Regions from separate parts of the Amycolatopsis sp. cmx-4-54 genome, predicted to be linked through region 2. Evidence: predicted binding sites of a transcription regulator. Region 2 holds the regulator's gene; the other holds the start of a gene.
The links. The regulator HspR, encoded in region 2, represses chaperone genes until heat shock. The targets are predictions, from matches to a motif close to ANNTTGAGTNNNNNNNACTCAANNT.
Positions count from the first base shown of each region.

Region 1: lon (endopeptidase La) is a predicted target of HspR. The motif match lies at 4,266-4,290, and genes of this name have one in related genera.

Region 1 is NZ_JAEBEJ010000006.1:326,671-336,847, reverse strand. It holds gene ACLJQ7_RS22150 (putative bifunctional diguanylate cyclase/phosphodiesterase) at 1-2,054, opposite strand, end outside; gene ACLJQ7_RS22145 (GNAT family N-acetyltransferase) at 2,335-3,273, shown strand; gene ACLJQ7_RS22140 (SAM-dependent methyltransferase) at 3,292-4,140, shown strand; gene lon (endopeptidase La) at 4,307-6,709, shown strand; gene ACLJQ7_RS22130 (hypothetical protein) at 6,902-7,078, shown strand; gene ACLJQ7_RS22125 (helix-turn-helix domain-containing protein) at 7,075-7,578, shown strand; gene ACLJQ7_RS22120 (alkaline phosphatase PhoX) at 7,575-8,735, shown strand; gene ACLJQ7_RS22115 (DedA family protein) at 8,779-9,429, opposite strand; gene ACLJQ7_RS22110 (sensor histidine kinase) at 9,565-10,177, shown strand, end outside.
Region 2 is NZ_JAEBEJ010000002.1:592,230-602,406, forward strand. It holds gene grpE (nucleotide exchange factor GrpE) at 1-273, shown strand, start outside; gene dnaJ (molecular chaperone DnaJ) at 307-1,479, shown strand; gene ACLJQ7_RS08070 (heat shock protein transcriptional repressor HspR) at 1,485-1,913, shown strand; gene ACLJQ7_RS08075 (DUF305 domain-containing protein) at 2,119-2,715, opposite strand; gene ACLJQ7_RS08080 (lytic polysaccharide monooxygenase) at 2,712-3,464, opposite strand; gene ACLJQ7_RS08085 (globin domain-containing protein) at 3,625-4,725, opposite strand; gene ACLJQ7_RS08090 (globin domain-containing protein) at 5,162-6,367, opposite strand; gene ACLJQ7_RS08095 (MarR family winged helix-turn-helix transcriptional regulator) at 6,638-7,102, shown strand; gene ACLJQ7_RS08100 (MFS transporter) at 7,178-8,362, shown strand; gene clpB (ATP-dependent chaperone ClpB) at 8,450-10,177, shown strand, end outside.

The sequences.
Region 1 (10,177 bases), on a different contig from region 2:
TCGAGCCACTTGCGCACCCGCTTCAACGACTCTTCGAGCACGAACGAAGTCAGGACGCCGATGAGGCCGGCGGCTTCGATCGCCGGGACGAACTCGTCGGGCCCGAGCCTGCCGAACTCCGGATGCACCCAGCGCACGAGCGCCTCGACGCCCTGGATCTGCCGGTTCGGCAAGGTGATCTTCGGCTGGTAGTGGACGCTCAGCTGGCCTTCTTCCAGCGACTGCCGGAACTGCGTGACCATCTGGAACCGGCGCATGAAGATCTGGCCCATGCTGGCCATGTAGCCGCGGACCTCTTCGCCGCCCTTGGTGGCGCGGACGGCGACGTCGGCGCGCTGCAGGAGCCCGTCGACGTCGACCTGGTCGTCGTCTTCCGCCGACGAAGTCGCGTAGCCGATCATCGCGTTGGCTTCGACGGAGAGCCGGTCCACCGGGTACGGGGCGACGAGTTCCGCGCGCAGCAGTTCCGCGGCGGCCTGGGCGCGCTCCGGCGCGCAGCCGACGAGGAGCGCCGCGAAGGACGCGCCTTCGAGCCTGGCGAGCGGGACGTCGGGGCCGAGCGCGTCGCGGATCCGGCGGCCCGCGGCGATGACCATCCGGTCGGCCCACACGTAGCCGAGCGCGTCGCTCACGGTGGAGAAGACGTCGAGGTCGATCCGGAGCACGACCGCGTCGACCTGTTCCCGCAACGGTTCCTTGGCGACCTGGCGGAAGCCCGGCCGGTTGAGCAGGCCGGTCAGCGGGTCGTGGTAGGCGTCGTGGCGCAGGGTCGCGAGGAGGCGCCGGTTGTCCAGCGACGTCGCGAGGTGGCTGGCCATCGTGCCGAGCAGCTGGACGTCGTACTTGCCGAACCCGCGCCAGCGGGACAGCCTGTCGTGCGCTTCGACGACGCCGAGGAGCTGGTTCGCGCTGCGCAACGGGACGACGAGCGCCTCCTGCGCGCCGCGGTCGAGCAACGCGGAGCGGACGTCGGGATTGGCTTCGGTGATCCGGAAGTGCCGGACGTGTGCGCCGGGCAGGCGCAACAGTGGGTCGTCGGCGGCCGGGTCGACGGGCGGCAGTTCGTCGCCCGCGACGACCATCCGCATGGTGTCCTTCGGTTCCAGCCGAAGCCTGAGCACGACGCGGCCGGCGGCGAGCTGGTCCTTGATGCGTTCGGCGATGGTCGCCCATTCGCGGACGTCGACCCCGCCGACGAGTTCGTCGGCTCGCCCGGCGGGCCGCGCGGCGGCCTGTTGACCGGATCGCGCGACCATCAGGCTCACGTCGGACAGCGCTTCCATGTCGCGCTGCTCGCGGAGCAGGTCGGAATACGCCCAGTACAAAGCGGTGAGCCCGAGGAAGACCGCCAGCACGAGCGGCCAGGCCTTCGGCGTCCCGGAAATGACCAAATATCCGGAAAGACCGACCGAAGCGTTGACGAAGCCGACGACGAGGATGCGGCCCGTCAGCCGGATCGCGGTGCTGACCCGCATGCGGCGGCGCAGCACGCGGACGGCGGCGAGCGCGAGCAGCGTGCTGACCAGCGGCGCGGTCAAAGTGCCCGCCAGCGCGGCGATCCAGGTCATGTCGTGGGCGCCGGAGGCCTGTTTCACCAGTCCTGCCACGGCGAACGCGCCGGTGATCTCCAGCAGGAAGGCGCCGGCGTTGTAGAGGACGCGGCCCGCGACCTTGCGGGCCAGCAGGGTCCCGATGCCCGCCGCGAGATGCGCGGCGAGCACGACTTCGAAGGGAGCGACGAAGAATCCGATGACCAGTGGGATCTCGGTGAACGAGATCGTCCACGAGATACCGCTGCGGACGTCGACGTTGATGCCGAGCTGTTCGGCCAGCAGGAACGCGAGCGCGAGGATCGGCCCGATCCACAGCAGGTCGTCCGAAGCCTCGAAGTCCAGCCAGAGGCTGACCGCGGCCGCGGCGGCGATGCCCATGGTGAGTACCGCGAAGGTGTAGACGCGGAATCGTCGCTCGTCGGTACGAGCCTCCGTAACGGCGCCTCCCTTGCCCGTTGCCGCCTGTGCGGCGCTCCCGGGCCTGCCGTTCGTGTCCGGCATCCGACCTTCCTTCCCGGCTGCCCAACCGGTCTTGTCCTACCGCGACCTCGGGGACGAGGGCAATACAGTACCCCGGAGGGCGTACCCAAGTCCCATTCGAGACAGTATGAGATCACCCCAGGGTTAACAATGGGCGCGTCGCGCTGACCTGCGTGGACCAAGGGGTGAAATGGGAGCGTTATTCGCGTTCCTTCCGACTACCGGAAGTCACCTGGCGCCACACTCCGGCCGATCTCGTGAAGTTCCCGACGGACCCGTGAGTAGGGGCTTGAATAGCCCTATGAATAGCCACGCCATCGCCGCCGGGCATGCCGAGCGGCTCGCCACCGTGGACACCCTGCTCCCCGAAATGCCTGCACTGGAGCCTGTCGAGGGCTCCGTGTCACTCTCCGCGACGGCAGGCGACTCGGCCGCCGCCGGATTGTCGGTACGGACTGAAGCGGGTCCCGATTCTGTTGACTCTCCGTGGCGGGCCCTCGTCGAACATCGTCTCGAAGCGCGGCTCACCGGACCGCGGCCGGAAGCGGCCCTTGACGCATTACTCACCCGATGGGATGAACATCTGAAGACCGTGGCCCCACCTGGGGATGTCGAGACGGCGGCGACCGTGGTGCGGCCCAGCCGGGACTCCCCCGGTTCGGCCGAATTGCTGCACCGCGGCTTCGCGCCGGTGCTGGTGATCGCGGTCCGCCCGGCCGACCGGCTCGCCGTCACCGGGCCGCCCGCCACTCCCGGAGTGCACATCCGGCCCGCCGAAGCGGATGATCTCGAAACCGCCGTCGGACTCGAACTGGAATTGCAGCGTTATGACGCGCAGTTCGGTTCTGTCACTTTGCGCGAGGGCGCGGAGGAAACGATCACCACGGATCTGTCGAAACATCTCGGCCGGGAAAATCCCACGTTGTGGATCGCCGAACTGTACGGCCGCCCGCTGGGCATGGTCCGGGTGCAGTTCCCCGGTGAGACGGCGTGGATCGGCGGCCGGGTCGCGGCGGAACGCGTCGGCTACCTGTCGTCGCTCGCGGTGGCCGAGCCGGCGCGCTCGAGCGGGGTGGGGACGGCGCTCGCCGCGCACGCGCACCAGGTCTTCGACGAATGCGGCACCGAAGCCGTGCTGCTGCACCACGCGCTGGCCAACCCACGCTCGACGCCGTTCTGGTACGCGCAGGGCTACCGGCCGCTCTGGACGTACTGGCAGCGGCGACCGGCGGTGCCCTGATCCCGATAGGCTCGTTTCGTGACGAAGGACGAGGATTCGGCCCCGGTGGCGCCGACCGGGGTCGACACCGAAAAGCCGTCCGCGGCGAGGATCTACGACTGGTTCCTCGGCGGGACCCACAACTGGGCGGTCGACCGCGAGTTCGCCCGCACGCTGGAAAAGCAGTGGCGGTGGGTCAAACCGGGCGCGCGGCACAACCGCGAGTTCATGAACCGGGTCGTGCGCGCGGCGCTGAACGCCGGGATCCGGCAGTTCATCGATCTGGGTTCCGGTGTCCCGACAGCCGGGAACGTGCACGAGATCGTCCAAGAGGAACTGGAGCCGGGCGATACGGCGAAGGTCGTGTACGTCGACTACGAGCCGGTGGCGGTGGCGCACGCGGAACTGATCCTCGAACGGCATGAGGCGACCGACTGGGCCGGGATCATCCAGGCCGACATGAGGCGGCCGAAGGACGTCCTGCGGCATCCGGAGACGCTGCGGCTGATCGATTTCGACCAGCCGGTGTGCCTGATGATGATGGCCGTCCTGCATTTCGCCGGGCCGCACGACGATCCGCCCGCGCTGGTCGCGACTTACCGGAACGCGCTGGCGCCGGGCAGCTGGCTGGGGCTGTCGCATATGAGCTTCGGCGGCCAGACGGGCGAGGACGCGGACGGGCTCCACTGGATGGTCGAGCAGTACCGGAAGACGAGCAACCCGGTGTGGATGCGGGACCGCGAAGAGATCGAGCCGCTCTTCGGGGACTGGCCGCTGTTGGAGCCCGGCGTCGTCAACCTGCCCGACTGGCGGCCGGTGCGGGAGCTGCGGCGGGACGAGGAAGGTGCCCGGCCCTTCGCGTGGTGCGGGGTCGCCGTCCACCCCTGACATCCGACCTCTCCCCGCGAGCACCTGCGTTTAGCGGGCTAAACGTCACGCGCGTCGCGCAGAGGTCGGAGGGGTGGGTGATCGCTGACGGCGAACGCGGGAAGGAAACAAACGGGTCGATCGGAGAGTTGAGCTAGTCAGACTCAACTAACCGAGGAGTGCACAGATGACCGACAACCGCCTCCTGCCCGTCCTCCCGCTCGATGACGACGTCGTGCTGCCGGGCATGATCGTCCCGCTCGACCTCGCCGACACGGAGACGCGCGCCGCGGTGGAGTCCGCCCAGGCCACCACGCCTGCCCAGGCTTCCTTCCCGGGGATCCGGTCCAGCGCCACCACGAAGGCCGAAGTGCTGATCGTCCCCCGCGTCCACGGCGAGTACGCCGAACTCGGCACCATCGCGACCGTCGAGCGCATCGGGCGCGTGCCCGGCGGCAAGACCGCGGTGTTGCTGCGCGGCACCCGCCGCGCCGTCGTCGGCCACATCGCCGACGGGCCCGGCGCGGCCCGCTGGGTGCACGCCGAGGTCGCCACGGAGACCACCGACGACGACTCCGCGAAGCTCGCGTCCGAGTACAAGTCCGTCGTCATCGCGATCCTCCAGCAGCGCGGCGGCTGGCAGATGATCGACGCCGTCCAGGAGGTTGAGGAGCCGTCCGCGCTCGCCGACCTGGCAGGCAACTCGTCCTACCTCAAGACCGAGCAGAAGCTCGAACTGCTGACCACACTCGACGTCTCGACACGGCTGCGGAAGGCGCTCGAATGGAGCCGCGAGCAGCTGGCCGAGCTCGAGGTGACCGACACCATCCGCAAGGACGTCCAGGAGGGCATGGAGAAGCAGCAGAAGGAGTTCCTGCTGCGCCGCCAGCTCGAAGCCATCCGCAAGGAACTGGGCGAACTCGACGGCACCGCCAACGACGACGACTACCGCGCCCGCGTCGAGGGCGCCGAACTGCCGGACGCGGTCAAGAAGGCCGCACTGTCCGAAGTGGACAAACTGGAGCGGACCTCCGACCAGTCCCCCGAGGGCGGCTGGATCCGCACGTGGCTGGACACCGTCCTCGAACTGCCGTGGAACGAACGCACCACCGACGTCCACGACATCGCCGCGGCGCGCGACATCCTCGACGCCGACCACGCCGGTCTCGACGACGTGAAGGAACGCATCATCGAGTACCTGGCCGTGCGCAAGCGACGTGCGGAGTCGGGGCTCGGTCCGGTCGGCGGACGGCGTTCGGGCGCCGTGCTGGCGCTCGCCGGCCCTCCCGGGGTCGGCAAGACGTCCCTCGGCGAGTCCGTGGCGAAGGCGATGGGCCGCAAGTTCGTCCGCGTCGCGCTCGGCGGCATCCGCGACGAGGCCGAGATCCGCGGTCACCGCCGCACCTACGTCGGCGCGCTGCCCGGCCGGATCGTCCGCGCCATCAAAGAAGCGGGCTCGATGAACCCGGTCGTGCTGCTCGACGAGATCGACAAGGTCGGCGCCGACTATCGCGGCGACCCCACGGCCGCGCTGCTGGAAGTACTGGACCCGGAGCAGAACCACACCTTCCGCGACCACTACCTCGAGGTCGAGCTGGATCTGTCCGACGTCGTGTTCCTCGCGACGGCGAACGCGCTCGAAACCATCCCCGGCCCGCTGCTGGACCGGATGGAGCTGGTCACCCTCGACGGTTACACCGAGCACGAGAAGGTCACCATCGCCCGCGACCACCTGCTCCCCCGCGAACTGGAGCGCGCCGGCCTCGACAAGGACGACGTCACGCTGACCGACGGCGCGTTCAGCCGGATCGCCGCCGAGTACACGCGGGAAGCCGGGGTGCGCAACGCGAACCGGACCATCGCGAAGGTGCTGCGGAAGGTGGCGACCAAGGTCGCCCTCGACGAGGTCGAGCTGCCGTTGACGATCGACGCCGACGGGCTCGAGACCTACCTCGGCCGCCCGCGGCACCTGCCGGAGTCCTCGCTGCCCGCCTCGACGCAGCGCACGTCGACGCCGGGCGTGGCGACCGGGCTGGCGGTGACCGGCGCCGGCGGTGACGTCCTCTACATCGAGGCGTCGCTGGCGGATCCGGAGTCGGGCTCGACCGGCCTGTCGCTCACCGGTCAGCTGGGTGACGTGATGAAGGAGTCGGTGCAGATCGCATTGTCGTACCTGCGCTCGCACGGCGCCGAGCTGGAACTGCCGGTCGGCGACCTGAAGGACCGCGGCATCCACGTGCACGTCCCCGCGGGCGCGGTGCCCAAGGACGGGCCGAGCGCCGGCATCACGATGACGACCGCGCTGGCGTCCCTGCTTTCGGGCCGGGTCGTGAAGTCGGACGTCGCGATGACCGGTGAGGTGTCGCTGACCGGGCGCGTGCTGCCGATCGGCGGGGTCAAGCAGAAACTGCTGGCCGCGCACCGGGCGGGGATGAAGACGGTGATCATCCCGCAGCGCAACGAGCCCGACCTGGACGATGTCCCGGCCGAAGTGCTGGCGCAGCTGGACGTACACGCCGTGGCGAACGTCCGGGATGTCCTGGACATCGCGCTGGCCTCGGCGACGGCTCCGGTCGCCCAAGCGGCGTAACAGCGCGACAGCCCTAAGCCCCGGATCCTGCCCAGGATCCGGGGCTTTCGGCAGTCCGAGATCCGGACGAACCCGGACATTGACTCACCTTAAACTCCCTATCACGTTTTGATAACGTGTATTGCGTGCCACCCAGCCGGGGTGCGTGATCCTTGAGAGGGCAAGGTCATGAGTCAAGGAATTCTTTCCCCGTTGCGACCGAGACGCCGGTGCGTTTCGGCCGGTCAGATCGTCTGCCTGAGCATTCTCACCGGTTTCACCGCCGCGCTGACCTTCGCCGGCACCAATGCCTCGATCGCCGCGGGCATCGCCATCGCCCTGTTCGGCGCCGTTCTCCGCCACCCCGTGCCCGCCAGGGCACCCCGATGAACACCGAATCGGAGTTCATGGCGCGACTGCGTGAACTTCGCGACCGAAGCGGCCTCAGCATCCGCGCGCTGGCTGCCGCGACCGGCTGGTCCCGCAGCACCTTGGCCGACATGTTGGCCCGGAACACCTTGCCCGGAAACGAAACCCAGATGATCGTCCTGTTGCGCGCACTGCTCCGGGCGGTGCCCGGAGAGCCGGGAATCGACGAGTATCTCGCCGACTGGCGTCACCTGATCGGACGTCGTCACCACCGCAATGGCGGATGCGCGCCGATCGACCGGATACTGCTCGCTTTGGCCGTCGCCGAACAGCGTGGCGGGGCCGACGCGCCGGGGCTCCGCAAAGCGCGGGAAATAGTGCTGAGCGAGGGTTCCCTACGAAAGTTCTCTTCTCGCGGTGAATATGCCGCGAATTCACCTGGAAGTCCCGTTCCGCCCGTACTCTCCGACCCGCTCCTTCCCGCACCACCACATCAGCGGATGTCTCGGAGGCATGAGTGAAGCGACGGAATTTCCTGCGCGCGGCCGTGGTCGGCGCCGGTGTCACGGCGTTCGGAAACAGGCTCTCGGGGGCGGCGCTCGCCGCGCCCGCCCAGAACGGACCCAGCCCGTACGGCGCGCTCCAGGCGGCCGACGCGAACGGGATCCAGCTGCCGGCGGGATTCACCAGCCGCGTCATCGCGAGGTCCGGCCAGAAGGTCGCGAGCACCGGGTACACCTGGCACAGCGCCCCGGACGGCGGCGCGGTGTTCGCCGACGGCAGCGGCTGGATCTACGTGTCGAATTCGGAGATCACCCCGGGCGGCGGCGCGAGCGCGGTCAAATTCGACGCGAGCGGGAACATCACCGGCGCCCATCGCATCCTGGCGAACACGCGCCAGAACTGCGCGGGTGGCAAGACTCCTTGGAACACCTGGCTTTCCTGCGAGGAGATCGACCTCGGGTTCGTCTACGAGTGCCAGCCGAACGGCCCGGCCACGGCCGCCGTCCAGCGGCCCGCGATGGGGAAGTTCAAGCACGAGGCCGCGGCGGCCGACCCGGTGCGCAAGGTCGTCTACCTGACCGAGGACACGTCGGACGGCTGCTTCTATCGTTTCGTCCCGACGACCTGGGGCAACCTCTCCGCCGGAACGCTCCAGGTGCTGAAGGCGGGCACGGCGACATCGGGCAGCTTCACCTGGGCGAACGTGCCCGACCCCGACGGCTCCCCCACGGCCACCCGCAACCAGGTGTCCGGTGCGAAACGGTTCAGCGGCGGCGAAGGGCTGCACTACGCCAACGACACCGCGTGGTTCACCACCAAGGGCGACAACCGCGTCTGGCAGCTCAACCTGACGAACAACACCTACGAGCTGGCCTACGACGACTCGCTGGTCAGCCCAGGCTCGGCACCGCTGACCGGCGTCGACAACGTCACCGGGACCTCTTCGGGTGACCTGTACGTCGCCGAAGACGGCGGCAACATGGAGATCTGCATCATCACGCCGAACGACATCGTGGCGCCGTTCCTGCGGATCAACGGCCAGAGCTCGTCGGAGATCTGCGGCCCCGCGTTCACCCCGGCGGGGAACCGGCTGTACTTCTCGTCGCAACGCGGCACCTCCGGTTCGTCCTCCGGCGGGATCACCTACGAGGTGACCGGCCCCTTCCGTTCCTGACTCCACCGAGTGCGGGGCGCCCTGGCCGGCGCCCCGCACCGGCTCAGACATTGGTGCGGTTCTTCTCGCGCAGCCGGTTCACCACGAAGAGGGTCAGCGCGACCGCGACGGCGGCGATCACGAAGTACTGGAAGAACCCGGCGTACTCCTCGACCAGATGCCAGCTTTCCCCGAGGCCGTAGCCCGCCAGCACGAACACCGTGTTCCAGATCAGGCTGCCCAGCGTGGTCAGGGCAAGGAACCGCCAGAACGGCATGCGCTCGATCCCGGCGGGCAGCGAGATGAGGCTGCGGAAGATCGGCACCATCCTGCCGAAGAACACCGCCTTGGTGCCGTGTTTCTGGAACCAGGCCTCGGTCTTGTCGAAGTCGGACGCCTTGACCAGCGGGATCTTCGCCATCCACCGGCGGGTGCGATCTCGGCCGAGCACGAGGCCGAGGTAGTACACGATGACCGCGCCCGCGACCGAACCGAAGGTCGTCCACACCAGCGCTTCCACCAGGGTGAACGTGCCCTGGCTGGCGGAGAACCCGGCGAGCGGGAGCACCAGTTCGCTGGGGATCGGCGGGAACAGGTTGTCCAGGCCGACGATGATCGCGGCGCCCGGACCGCCCAGCGCGTCCATCAACGACACCGCCCAGCCGGCGAGTCCTCCCATCGGTTCACTGGCGGATTGGGCGAGCAGGAGGTTCATGGCGGCCTTTCGTGGTCGTCTGCGGATATCAACGAACGTACGAATCGCCCGGGTTCCGCACCCTGCGGTGAAGCGGCACAGATCACTGCGGAAAACCGCAATACCGTTCTTCGGGTACCCCGCTAGCCTGGCGTTATGCCCGTCCCGGCAGCGATGCGCCGCTACCTGCGCAAGATGCTCCGCGGCACGCTGGGCCTGGCGATCGGCGCCACGACAGCGGTCGCGGAGTTCTTCTACGTGCTCTTCGGCGGCGTCGCGCTCGCGATCCCCGCGTTGCGGCAGCCGGTCTTCTCGGGCGCCCGCGCACTGTCCGAAATGGAGCGGCAACGGCTGGAGAGGTACTTCGGCCTGGAGAACGCGTCGGATTACACCGAACGCCGCGCGATGGCCTACCTGGTCCCGCGTTGCGTCATCGGGTTGCTCACCGCCGGGGTCTTCGGCCTGATCCTGATGGGCGCCGGATCGGGCGTGATCATCGGATATCAGCTACTGGACGGCAGGTCGCCCGGCGGTGACGCCCCGGCCGACTGGTACGACCCGGTCACCACCGCGCTCTTCGGTGCACTGCTCGTTTTTCTTTCCCTGCAAGGGCTCATCGGAGCCGCGACGCTGGACCAAAAGCTGGCGATGAGCTTTTTCGGCCCCAGCAAGAAGGAACAGTTGCGCCGCCGGGTCTCCGAACTCGCGATCAGCCGGGCCGAGGTGGTCGAGGCGGTCAACGGTGAACGCCGCCGCATCGAACGGGACC
Region 2 (10,177 bases):
CGGTCGGGGCTCGAGGCGTTCGGCGCGGAGGGCGAGCCCTTCGACCCGAGCGTGCACGAGGCGGTCCAGCACAGCACGTCGCCGGACGTCACCGGGCCGACGGTCACCACGGTCATGCGCCGCGGTTACCGCTTCGGTGAACGCGTGCTGCGCGCGGCGCTGGTCGGGGTCACCGATCACGAGCCTGGCGGCTCCACGACCGAACCGATAGACCAGCCCGTCGGCGGCGAGCTGCCGCTCGAGGGCGAACTTTTCGATGAGAACAACCGCTGATCGGCGATACGGCGTGAAAGGAGGAGACGTTCGGTGAGTGCACGGGAATGGATCGGTAAGGACTTCTACCGTGAGCTGGGCGTCTCCTCCGACGCCACCGCGGACGAGATCAAGAAGGCCTATCGCAAGCTGGCCAAGGAGAACCACCCCGACGCCAACGCGGGCAACGCGGAGGCCGAGAAGAAGTTCAAGGCGGTCTCCGAGGCGTACGGCGTTCTTTCCGACACGTCCAAGCGCAAGGAGTACGACGAGGCTCGCCGCCTCTTCGGCTCCGGCGGTCCCGGCGGCTTCGGCTTCCCGGGTGCCGGCGGTGGCAGCGGCGGTTTCGACGTCGGCGACATCTTCGGCCAGGCGGGTCAGCAGCAGGGCGGCTTCGGTGGTCTCGGCGACATCCTCGGCGGTCTCTTCGGCCGCCGCGGCGCCGCGGGTGCCACGGCGAACCGGCCGCAGCGCGGCTCGGACGTGGAGACCGACGTCCGGATCGACTTCGTCGAGGCGGTCAAGGGCGCGACCCTGCCGTTGCGGCTGTCGAGCCCGGCGACCTGTTCCACCTGCGGCGGCAACGGCGCGAAACCGGGGACTTCCCCGAGGACGTGTGCGACCTGCCAGGGCAGCGGGCTGGTCAGCCGGAGCCAGGGCGCGTTCGCGTTCTCGGAGCCGTGCCGTGACTGCCGCGGCCGCGGCACGATCATCGACGACCCCTGCCCGGAATGCGCGGGCGAGGGCATCAGCACCCGCACCCGCACGCTGACCGTGCGGATCCCGCCGGGCGTCGCCGACGACCAGCGGATCCGGCTGGCGGGTCAGGGCGAACCGGGCCGTGGCGGCGCGCAGCCGGGCGATCTGTACGTCCGCGTGCACGTCGCTCCGCACGCGGTGTTCGGGCGCAAGGACCTCGACCTGGCGATCACCGTGCCGGTGTCCTTCACGGAACTGGCCCTCGGCGGCACGATCACCGTGCCGACGCTCGAGGGCAAGGTCTCGCTGAAGGTGCCGGAGGGCACGGCGAGCGGTCGCGTGCTCCGGGTGCGCGGCAAGGGAATCGCGAAACGCGACGGCTCGCAGGGCGATCTGCTGGTCACCCTGCAGGCGGCCATCCCGGCCAAACTGGACGACAAGGACCGTGAAGCGCTGGAGGCCTACGCGGAGGCCATGGCCGATCACGATCCGCGACCGGAGATCACCGAACTTCTCGAAGGCAGGTGAGCACGATGTTCGGCGGGCTGCCGCACGGTGCGGACGAGGACACCCCCGTGTTCGTCATTTCGGTGGCGGCGCAGCTTTCCGGCCTGCACGCACAGACCCTGCGGTCCTACGACCGGCAGGGTCTCGTGTCGCCCGGCCGGACCTCCGGTGGCGGACGGCGTTACTCGATGCGGGACATCGCGTTGCTGCGCGAAGTGCAGCGACTGTCCCAATCCGACGGTGTCAACCTCGCGGGCATCAAGCGGATCATCGAGCTGGAGAACCAGGTCGACGCCCTCCGCGCGCGGATCGCCGAACTGACCGAGGAGCTCACGGCGGCGTACGTCGCCGCCGAACAGACGGCCGCGGCCGTGCACGCCTCCTACCGCAAGGATCTCGTTCCGTTGCGGCAGCAGACGGCTCTCGTGGTCTGGAAGCCCAAACGCCGCACCTAGTCCTCTAAATGCGAGTCGACGCAAGGTGGCGGGTTGCGAAAGCCACTTTCGCAACCTTCAACGTTGCGAAAGTGGCTTTCGCAACGTCGACGGAGGCAGGAGTGAGCGGTCGGCCCACGTGGTCACCGCCCCCTGTCCCGAGGGATCCCGCGCTACGCCACCGCCCTGCCCTTCGTGACTGAACGCATTTAGAGGACGAATTGCGTCATTGGCCGGGCACCAGGGTCCGGATCTGCTGTACCTCGCCGGTGCGCGAGTCCATGATCCGCTGGGCCAGCGCCTTCGCCTCCGGGTTCTTGCCGTCCTTCAGTTCGGTCCTCGCCAGCGCGACGCCGTTGTGCTGGTGCGCGACGAAGATGTCGGCGAAGTCGAGGCTGAACTCCGGACCGTCCTTTTTGGACAGTGCTTCGAGCAGTCCCTTGTCGGTGAGCCCGTCGCCACCGTGATGGTGGTGCGCGTGCGGGTCCGCCGAGCCCGTATCGGGTTTGCCCCAGGCCTTCAGCCAGTTCCGCATGTCGGTGGTCTCGGTCTGCTGTGTCGCCTCGATGGCGGCCGCGAGATTCGCCAGCTCCTGCCTCTGCCCCTGCTTGGCCTTCACCAGTTTGACGATCTCCACGCCCTGGTCGTTGTGGGCGATCATCATCTGCAGGAACATCACGTCGGCGTCGTTGTACCCCGCGGACGCCCCCGCCGACTGGGGGACCGGGGAGATCGGCGCGCCGGCATTGGGGGGTGAGCCGTCGCCGGACCCGCAGCCCGCGAGGGCCACGAGACCGGCGACGAGTACGAGGGCCAGTTTCACTGCCGTGTCCACAGTGCGGGGGTGTTCGGCGGCTCCCAGCCTTGGATCGCCGTATGCGCCAGCTGGCACCGGTAGGTGGTGCCGCCGTAGGTCACCGTGCTGCCGACCGTGTAGGCCGTCCCGGCCGCCCAGGTGCCGCCGGTGGGCGGGTTGGTGGTGCTGGACGGCGGGTTCGACGTCGTGGGCGGGTTGCTCGTGGTCGGCGGGTTGCTGGTGGTCGGCGGGTTGCCGCCGCCGATCTGCAGGTCGATGCAGCTGTAGAAGGCCATCGGCGTATCCGCGATGTTCCAGATGGCCAGCACCTTCTGGCGGCCACTGAAGCCGTTCAGGCTCACCGTGTGCGACGTCGGGTCCTTCGGCGCGGAGTTGTTCCCGCTGATGTCGGCGATCTTGGTACCGCCGATGTAGTACTCGTAGTTCGTGGTCCGGTGGTAGGCGGTGAACCTCCAGTTGAAGGTCACGCTGTTGCCGACCGACGCGGCGGGCCACGGCTTCGATTCGTCGTTGAGCTCGGCGAATCCGGGAAGACCACCGTTGCAGCTGCGGAGCCCCTTGGGGCCTTCGACGCTCTGGGGTTCGTAAACGATGGCACCGCAGCCCGACACCTTGCCCTGGGCGCAGTTCGCCTGGCGGCTGGGCGGGGACAGCACGTAGCCGTGGGCGCTGGCCACCTGCGGGATGGCCACGATGGCGATCGGGGCGAGGATCGCACCGGCGGCGGCTGCCACGAGCTTGCGTTTGACGGTCATGCCGGCTCCTGGGGGATGGAACGACGGTGTTCCCGTGAGGGGGAGCAATGTGGTCTAGACCATAAATCCGCCGGTGACCGCGGTCAATGATTCACTGACCTACTGCTGCGTCGAGCCCAGGTGGAACAGCCGATCGGCCTAATACGAACGACGTGTCGGCTCAGTCCAGGGTGAAGGGGTCGTACTTGATCCGCGCCAGGTCCGTGCCCGCGGCGAGCAGTTTCGCGATCGTCGCCCGGATCATCGACGGCGACCCGGCGACGTACACGTCGTGCTCCTTCCAGGCACCGCGCTGGGTGACCGCCGTGGCCAGTGTGCCGCGGTCGCCACCGGCGATGGTGCCTTCCTCGGTCACCGGGGTCACCGTCAGCCAGGGGGAGGTGACGGTGAGCCCGCGGAGCTCGTCGAGGGCGTAAAGGTCTTCCGGGCGGCGGCCGCCGAAGAACAGGTGCACCGGCGGGTTGTTCTTCCAGCGCGACATGTCGTCGAGCAGGGCGAGCAGCGGCGCGATGCCGGTGCCGCCGCCGATCATCAGCAGCGGACGGCTTTCCGTGTGGTGCACCGAAAGCGCGCCGAGCGACGGGCCGAGCCGCCAGACGTCGCCGGAGCGGGTGTGGTGGACGATCGCGCGGGAGACCCAGCCGCCGCGCACGGCGTGCACGTGGAACTCCATCGTCCCGTCGTCGTGCGGCGCGGTGGCGGGCGAGAAGTATCGCCACATCCGCGGCCGCTGCGGGACTTCGACGCTGACGTAACCGCCCGCCCGGTACGGGAGCGGCTGATCGGTGCACACCTTGATCACGGCGACGTCGCGGGTGGCGAGACGGTGCTCGACGACGGTCGCCTTCCACCACGCGGGCCCGACCTCCTTGCCGGCGGCCTCGCGCATGTTCTTCGCGATGACGCCGTACGCGGTGACCCAGGCGTCTTCCAGTTCCGGCGTCCAGTCGTCTTTCAGGAACCTTTTGAGCGCGGCGATCAACGCGACACCGACGGCGTCGTAATGGCGGCCGAGGACGTCGAATTTCCGGTGGTCACGGCCGAGCTGACCGAGGAAGGTGGCCAGTTCGTCGGGCCGGTCCACCATCTGGACGACGTAGACGAGTGCGCGCAGCAAACGATTTCGCTGCGTGGCCATGTTGATCGGGAACAACGCCCTGGCATCCGGCGAAACGGAGAAGAGCACACCGTAGAAGTACTGGGACAGCTCCTCGGCCTTCGTTTCGATGGCGGCGAAACTCTCCCTGATGAGCTTGGCCATCTCCACGGTCTTGTCCGCCGCCGGTGTTTCGACCAGGGGCGGGACGGGAATCGGTGAAGATCTCGACGAACTCGGTGGATGCTCGTACTTCACTGTTTCGGCAGTCATGGGTGAACGATTTTCTCCAGTTGGATCGGGCATATTCTCCAGACCCGATGTCATCGTGCTCGTGTTCCCCCGAGGGTTCCCGACTGTATGCCCGAACGTCGCGAAAGGATCCATGAATGGTTGTTTCCCGCTCGAACGGAGCAAACGATATACGCGCCGTCAACCCCGTCTGTCACTAAGTGAAGGTGATCAAGCGGGGCTGAATTTCCCTTGCTCACCAGTGGTTTTCGCCACCGTGGCTGGAAAGCGTGATCCGCCGATCGGGTGGGTTTTCTCCGTGATTACCGCGTCACGTAACGCGGCTGAACACCATTGCGGAATCGAATTCCTAGTCGATGGTGAAGGGGTCGTACGCGATCTGGTCGAGTGCGCTGCCCGCGACCAGCATCCGGGACACCGTCGCGCGGATCATCGCGGGCGAACCGGCGACGAGGATCCGGTGCCCTGGCCAGGATCCTTGCTGTGTAACGGCTTCCGCGAGCGTGCCCTGCACGCAGCCAGGGGCCTCTTCGCCGTGTTCGACCACCGGCGTCACGGTGAGCCACGGGTTCGTGGCCGCGAGGGCGCGCAGTTCGTCGAGGTCGTAAAGGTCCTCACGCGACGGTCCGCCGTAGAACAGCTGGACCTTCGGGTTCTCGCCCCACTGCGCGAGGTCGTCCAGGATGGCGCGCAGCGGCGCGATACCGGTGCCGCCGGCGATCATGAGGACGTCGCGGCCGTCGGTCCGGTCGACCGAAAGCCTGCCGAGCGGCGGTCCCAGCCGCCAGACGTCACCGGGCTGCGTATGGCTGACGATGGCGCGGGACACCCAGCCGCCGTCGACGGCGCGCACGTGGAACTCGATGCCGCCGTCCTCGCGCGGCGCGTTCGCCGGCGACAGGTAGCGCCAGAGCCTCGGCCGCTGCGGGACTTCGACGCTCATGTACTGACCGGGCTGGTACGGCACCGGGAATTCGGGCTGGACGCGGACCAGGGCGAGATCCCAGGTGAGCCGCCGGTGTTCGAGGACGGTGGCCGACCACGACGCCGGGTTGACGTCGGCCGCGGCGGCCTCCTGCATCGCGCGGGCGACGATGGTGAACGCCTCCGCCCAGGCGCGTTCGACCTCCGGTGTCCAGTCCGGACCGAGATGGTTCTTGAGCGAGGCGAGCAGTGCGGTGCCGACGGCTTCGTAATGCCGCGGGATGACGCCGAACTTGCGGTGGTCGCGGCCGAGCTGGGTCAGGAACGGCACGAGGTCGTCGGGCCGGTCGACCATCTGCACGATGTGGACCAGCGCGCGCACCAGCCTGCCGCGCTGGACCTCCATGTTGATCGGGAAGAAGTCGCGGGTCGCCGGCGCGAGGGTGAACAGCATCCCGTAGAAGAACTGGGAGATCTCCGGGATGAAGGGCTCCGACTTCGCCCAGGTGTCCCGGATGAGCCGCACCATCGCGGTGACCGCGGGCGGGGCTTCTCTCGGCGCCGAGGACCGCGGCACCGGACTGACCGCGTCGGCGGTCACGGGCTGAGGGTCGCTGATCGGGTGGCGCATGCCGGAAGACGGTTCCCCGGATTCACGGACGAGGATCCGCCGGAGAAGAATTCACGGATCATTCACCTCTCCGGTCAGTGGCTGTCGAGCCGGTCGGCTGGTTCCGGCTCGTTCGCGAGACTAGCTGCCGAGAGACCTTTTGCCCGCATCGTTGCTCCGGACGGGTGTACTCGAAACCGGTCGGCAGTGGGCGATCTCACGAGGTAAATAGTTGTCTTACGCAAGTGTCGCCGAATAAAGTTGTACTGTACAAGTAGCCGGGAGGCATCGATGAGCTCCGCCGACGACGCCAGGGTCGAACTGATGCGTGAGTTGAAGGCCGCCTCCCAGCTGCAGCACGCCTGGACGATGCAGGCCTGGCAGGACGACCCCGGTCTGCACCCGGCGGCCGCGATGCTGCTGTCCGACTTGGCGAAGCACGGCGAAGCGCGCCCATCCGAATTGGCCAAACGACGCTTTGTGGACCTTTCGGTCATAAGCCGTCAAATCTCCCAGCTGTCCGCGGCGGGCATGGTGGACCGCCGTCCCGCGCCCGAGGACGGCCGCGCGTCGATCATCAGCATCTCCGAGCGCGGGCGTGAGGAACTGGGCCGCAGGCGAGCCGGATATCTGGAGTTCATGGAGCGCGCGCTCGGTGACTGGGACGACGAAAAGGTCCTCGAACTGACCACCCGGCTGGCGGAGATGAACACGGACATCCGAGCGGCCCTGTCGGTCCGGACCTGTGACGTTTGACGGCGGCCGTTCCTACCCGCCGGTCTTGACTGAACGGACCTTTCGCGACGCTGTCACGTCGGTAGCGTCGAAGGTGTGCGAAGCCGGGTCGCGTTGCTGGTCGCGTTGGGTATCGACAACTTCGGCTCGGGACTCTTCCTTCCGCTGGGCCTCGTCTTCGTCATCCGTGTGGTGGGTCTGCCGCTCGCTCAGGCGGGGGGTGCGGTCACTCTCGGTGCGTTCGCCGGTCTGCTCGTTCCCGCGCTCGCCGGGCGCCTCGTCGACCTGATCGGCCCGCGGACGGTGATGATCTGCTCCCACGTCCTGCAGGCCGCCGGAGCGAGCGCTTTCCTGCTGGCGGACGGTTTCGCCGGCGTCGTCGGCGCGACCGTCATGCTCGCGGCCGGGCAGCAGCTGTTCTACAGCTCGCAGTTCTCGCTCATCGCCGACGTCGCGGGCGAAGGGCCGAAGGACCGGCCGTTCGCCGAAGCCGCGATGGTCCGTTCCGCGGGCTTCGGTCTGGGCGGGCTCGCGGCGGCCGGTCTGCTGGTGTGGATCGGGCCCGACGGTCTGTACGTCGCCGTGATGATCGACGTCGCGACCTTCGTCATCGCCGCGGCCATCCTGTCGACCCTGGTCGCCCCCGCACCGCGGCACCTGCCGCGCCGCTCGGGGCCCGCGCGGGTCTGGCGGAACCGCCCGTACCTGGCGCTCATCGTGTTCAGCGGGCTGTTCGCGCTCACGATGGACTTCTTCCTCATCGGGATACCGGTGTACGTCCTCAACTCCTTGCAAGGCCCTCGGTGGCTTCCCGGCGCGATCATCGCGCTGCTCACCGTCGTCACCAGTCTGGGTGGAGTCGTCGCGTTGCGGCTCACCCGGAAGCTGACCCGGATCGCCGCCATGCGCGCGGGTTCGGCGTTGTTCGCGGTGTGGTGCCTGGCGTGCCTCCTGGTGGTGTTCGTGCCGAAGGTCTTCCAGCCGGTTTACCTGCTCGGCGCGACCCTCGTGCTGGCCGCGGGCGATCTCGCGTTCGGCCCCCGGTCCGGCGCGCTGGCCGAAGCCGCGGCCCCGCCGGAGGCGCGAGGCCGGTATCTGGCGGCCTTCCAATACGCGTTCACGCTCGCGGCGGTGATCGCTCCGGCCGTCGTGGCGTTGTTCTCCGTGGCAGTCTGGATCCCGTGGGTGCTCGTGGCCGCGTGCGCCTGCACGGCCGTCGTCGGCCTCGGCCGGGTGGGCCCACGCCTGCCCGTGGAGGCCGTCTCCCCGACCGGGGGCTGAACTTTCTGAAGTTGAGCGGAACAGACTCAACTTTGCTGACGTTGTACCTGTCGACGAACTTTTGCACGACCTAGTACGAGGTGAGGGATGGACGCTTTCAACCCGACCACGAAGACCCAGCAGGCGATCTCGTCGGCGGCGCAGGCGGCCACGATGGCGGGAAACCCGCACGTGGCGGCCGCGCACCTGCTCGGCGCGCTGCTGGCGCAGGGTGAGGGGCTCACCGCACCGCTGCTGACCGCGGTCGGGGCCGATCCGGCGCAGGTGAACAAGGAGCTGGAGCCGCTGATCGCGGCGCTGCCGTCGGCGACGGGCGCCACCGTGTCGAGCCCGCAGTTCGACACGAACGCCGTCAAGGCGCTGACGCACGCGCAGAAGCTGGCGACCGAACTCGGCGACGAGTACGTCTCGACGGAGCACCTCCTCGTCGGCCTCGCCACCGAAGGCGGTCCGGTGGCCGAGCTGCTCAAGCGGCACGGCGCCACCCCGGACGCGCTGCGCGAGGCGTTCGCCAAGGTGCGCGGCTCCGCGCGGATCACCAGCGCGGATCCCGAAAGCACCTTCAAGGCACTGGAGAAGTACGGCGTCGACCTGACCGAACGCGCCCGCGCCGGCGAGCTGGACCCGGTGATCGGCCGCGACACCGAGATCCGCCGCGTGGTGCAGGTGCTCTCGCGCCGCACCAAGAACAACCCGGTGCTGATCGGTGAACCCGGCGTCGGCAAGACGGCCATCGTCGAAGGGCTCGCCCAGCGCATCGTCGCCGGTGACGTGCCGGAGTCGCTGCGCGGCAAGCGCGTGGTGGCGCTCGACCTCGGCTCGATGGTCGCCGGCGCCAAGTTCCGCGGCGAGTTCGAGGAGCGGCTGAAGGCCGTGCTCAAGGAGATCACCGACTCCGCGGGCGAGGTCGTCACGTTCATCGACGAGCTGCACACCATCGTCGGCGCCGGCGCGACCGGTGAAGGCGCGATGGACGCGGGCAACATGATCAAGCCGATGCTCGCCCGAGGTGAGCTGCGGATGGTCGGCGCGACCACGCTCGACGAGTACCGTCAGCACATCGAGAAGGACGCCGCGCTGGAACGGCGCTTCCAGCAGGTGCTGGTCGGCGAACCGTCCACTGAGGACACCATCGGTATCCTGCGCGGGCTCAAGGAGCGGTACGAGGTGCACCACGGTGTGCGCATCACCGACGCCGCGCTGGTCGCCGCCGCGACCCTGTCCGACCGCTACATCACCGCCCGGTTCCTGCCGGACAAGGCGATCGACCTGGTCGACGAGGCCGCCTCGAAGCTCCGCATGGAGATCGACTCGCGGCCGGTCGAGATCGACGAGGTCGAGCGCGCCGTGCGGCGGATGGAGATCGAGGAGATGGCACTGTCCAAAGAGGACGACGCCGCCTCCAAGGAACGCCTTGCCATCCTGCGTTCGGAACTCGCCGAGAAGCGGGAGACGCTGACGGCGCTGACCGCGCGCTGGCAGAACGAGAAGGGCTCGATCGAACGCGTCCGTAACCTCAAGGAGCAGCTGGAGCAGCTGCGCGGCGAGTCCGAACGCGCCGAACGCGACGGCGACCTCGGCAAGGCCGCCGAACTCCGCTACGGCCGGATTCCCGCGCTGGAGAAGGAGTTCGAGGCCGCGATCGCGGCCAGCGAGGTCAGCCAGCAGAACGTCATGCTCAAGGAGGAGGTCAGCGCGGACGACGTCGCCGACGTGGTCAGCGCGTGGACCGGCATCCCGGCCGGACGGCTGCTGGAGGGCGAGACGGGCAAGCTGCTCCGGATGGAGGAGGAGCTCGGCAGGCGGGTCATCGGG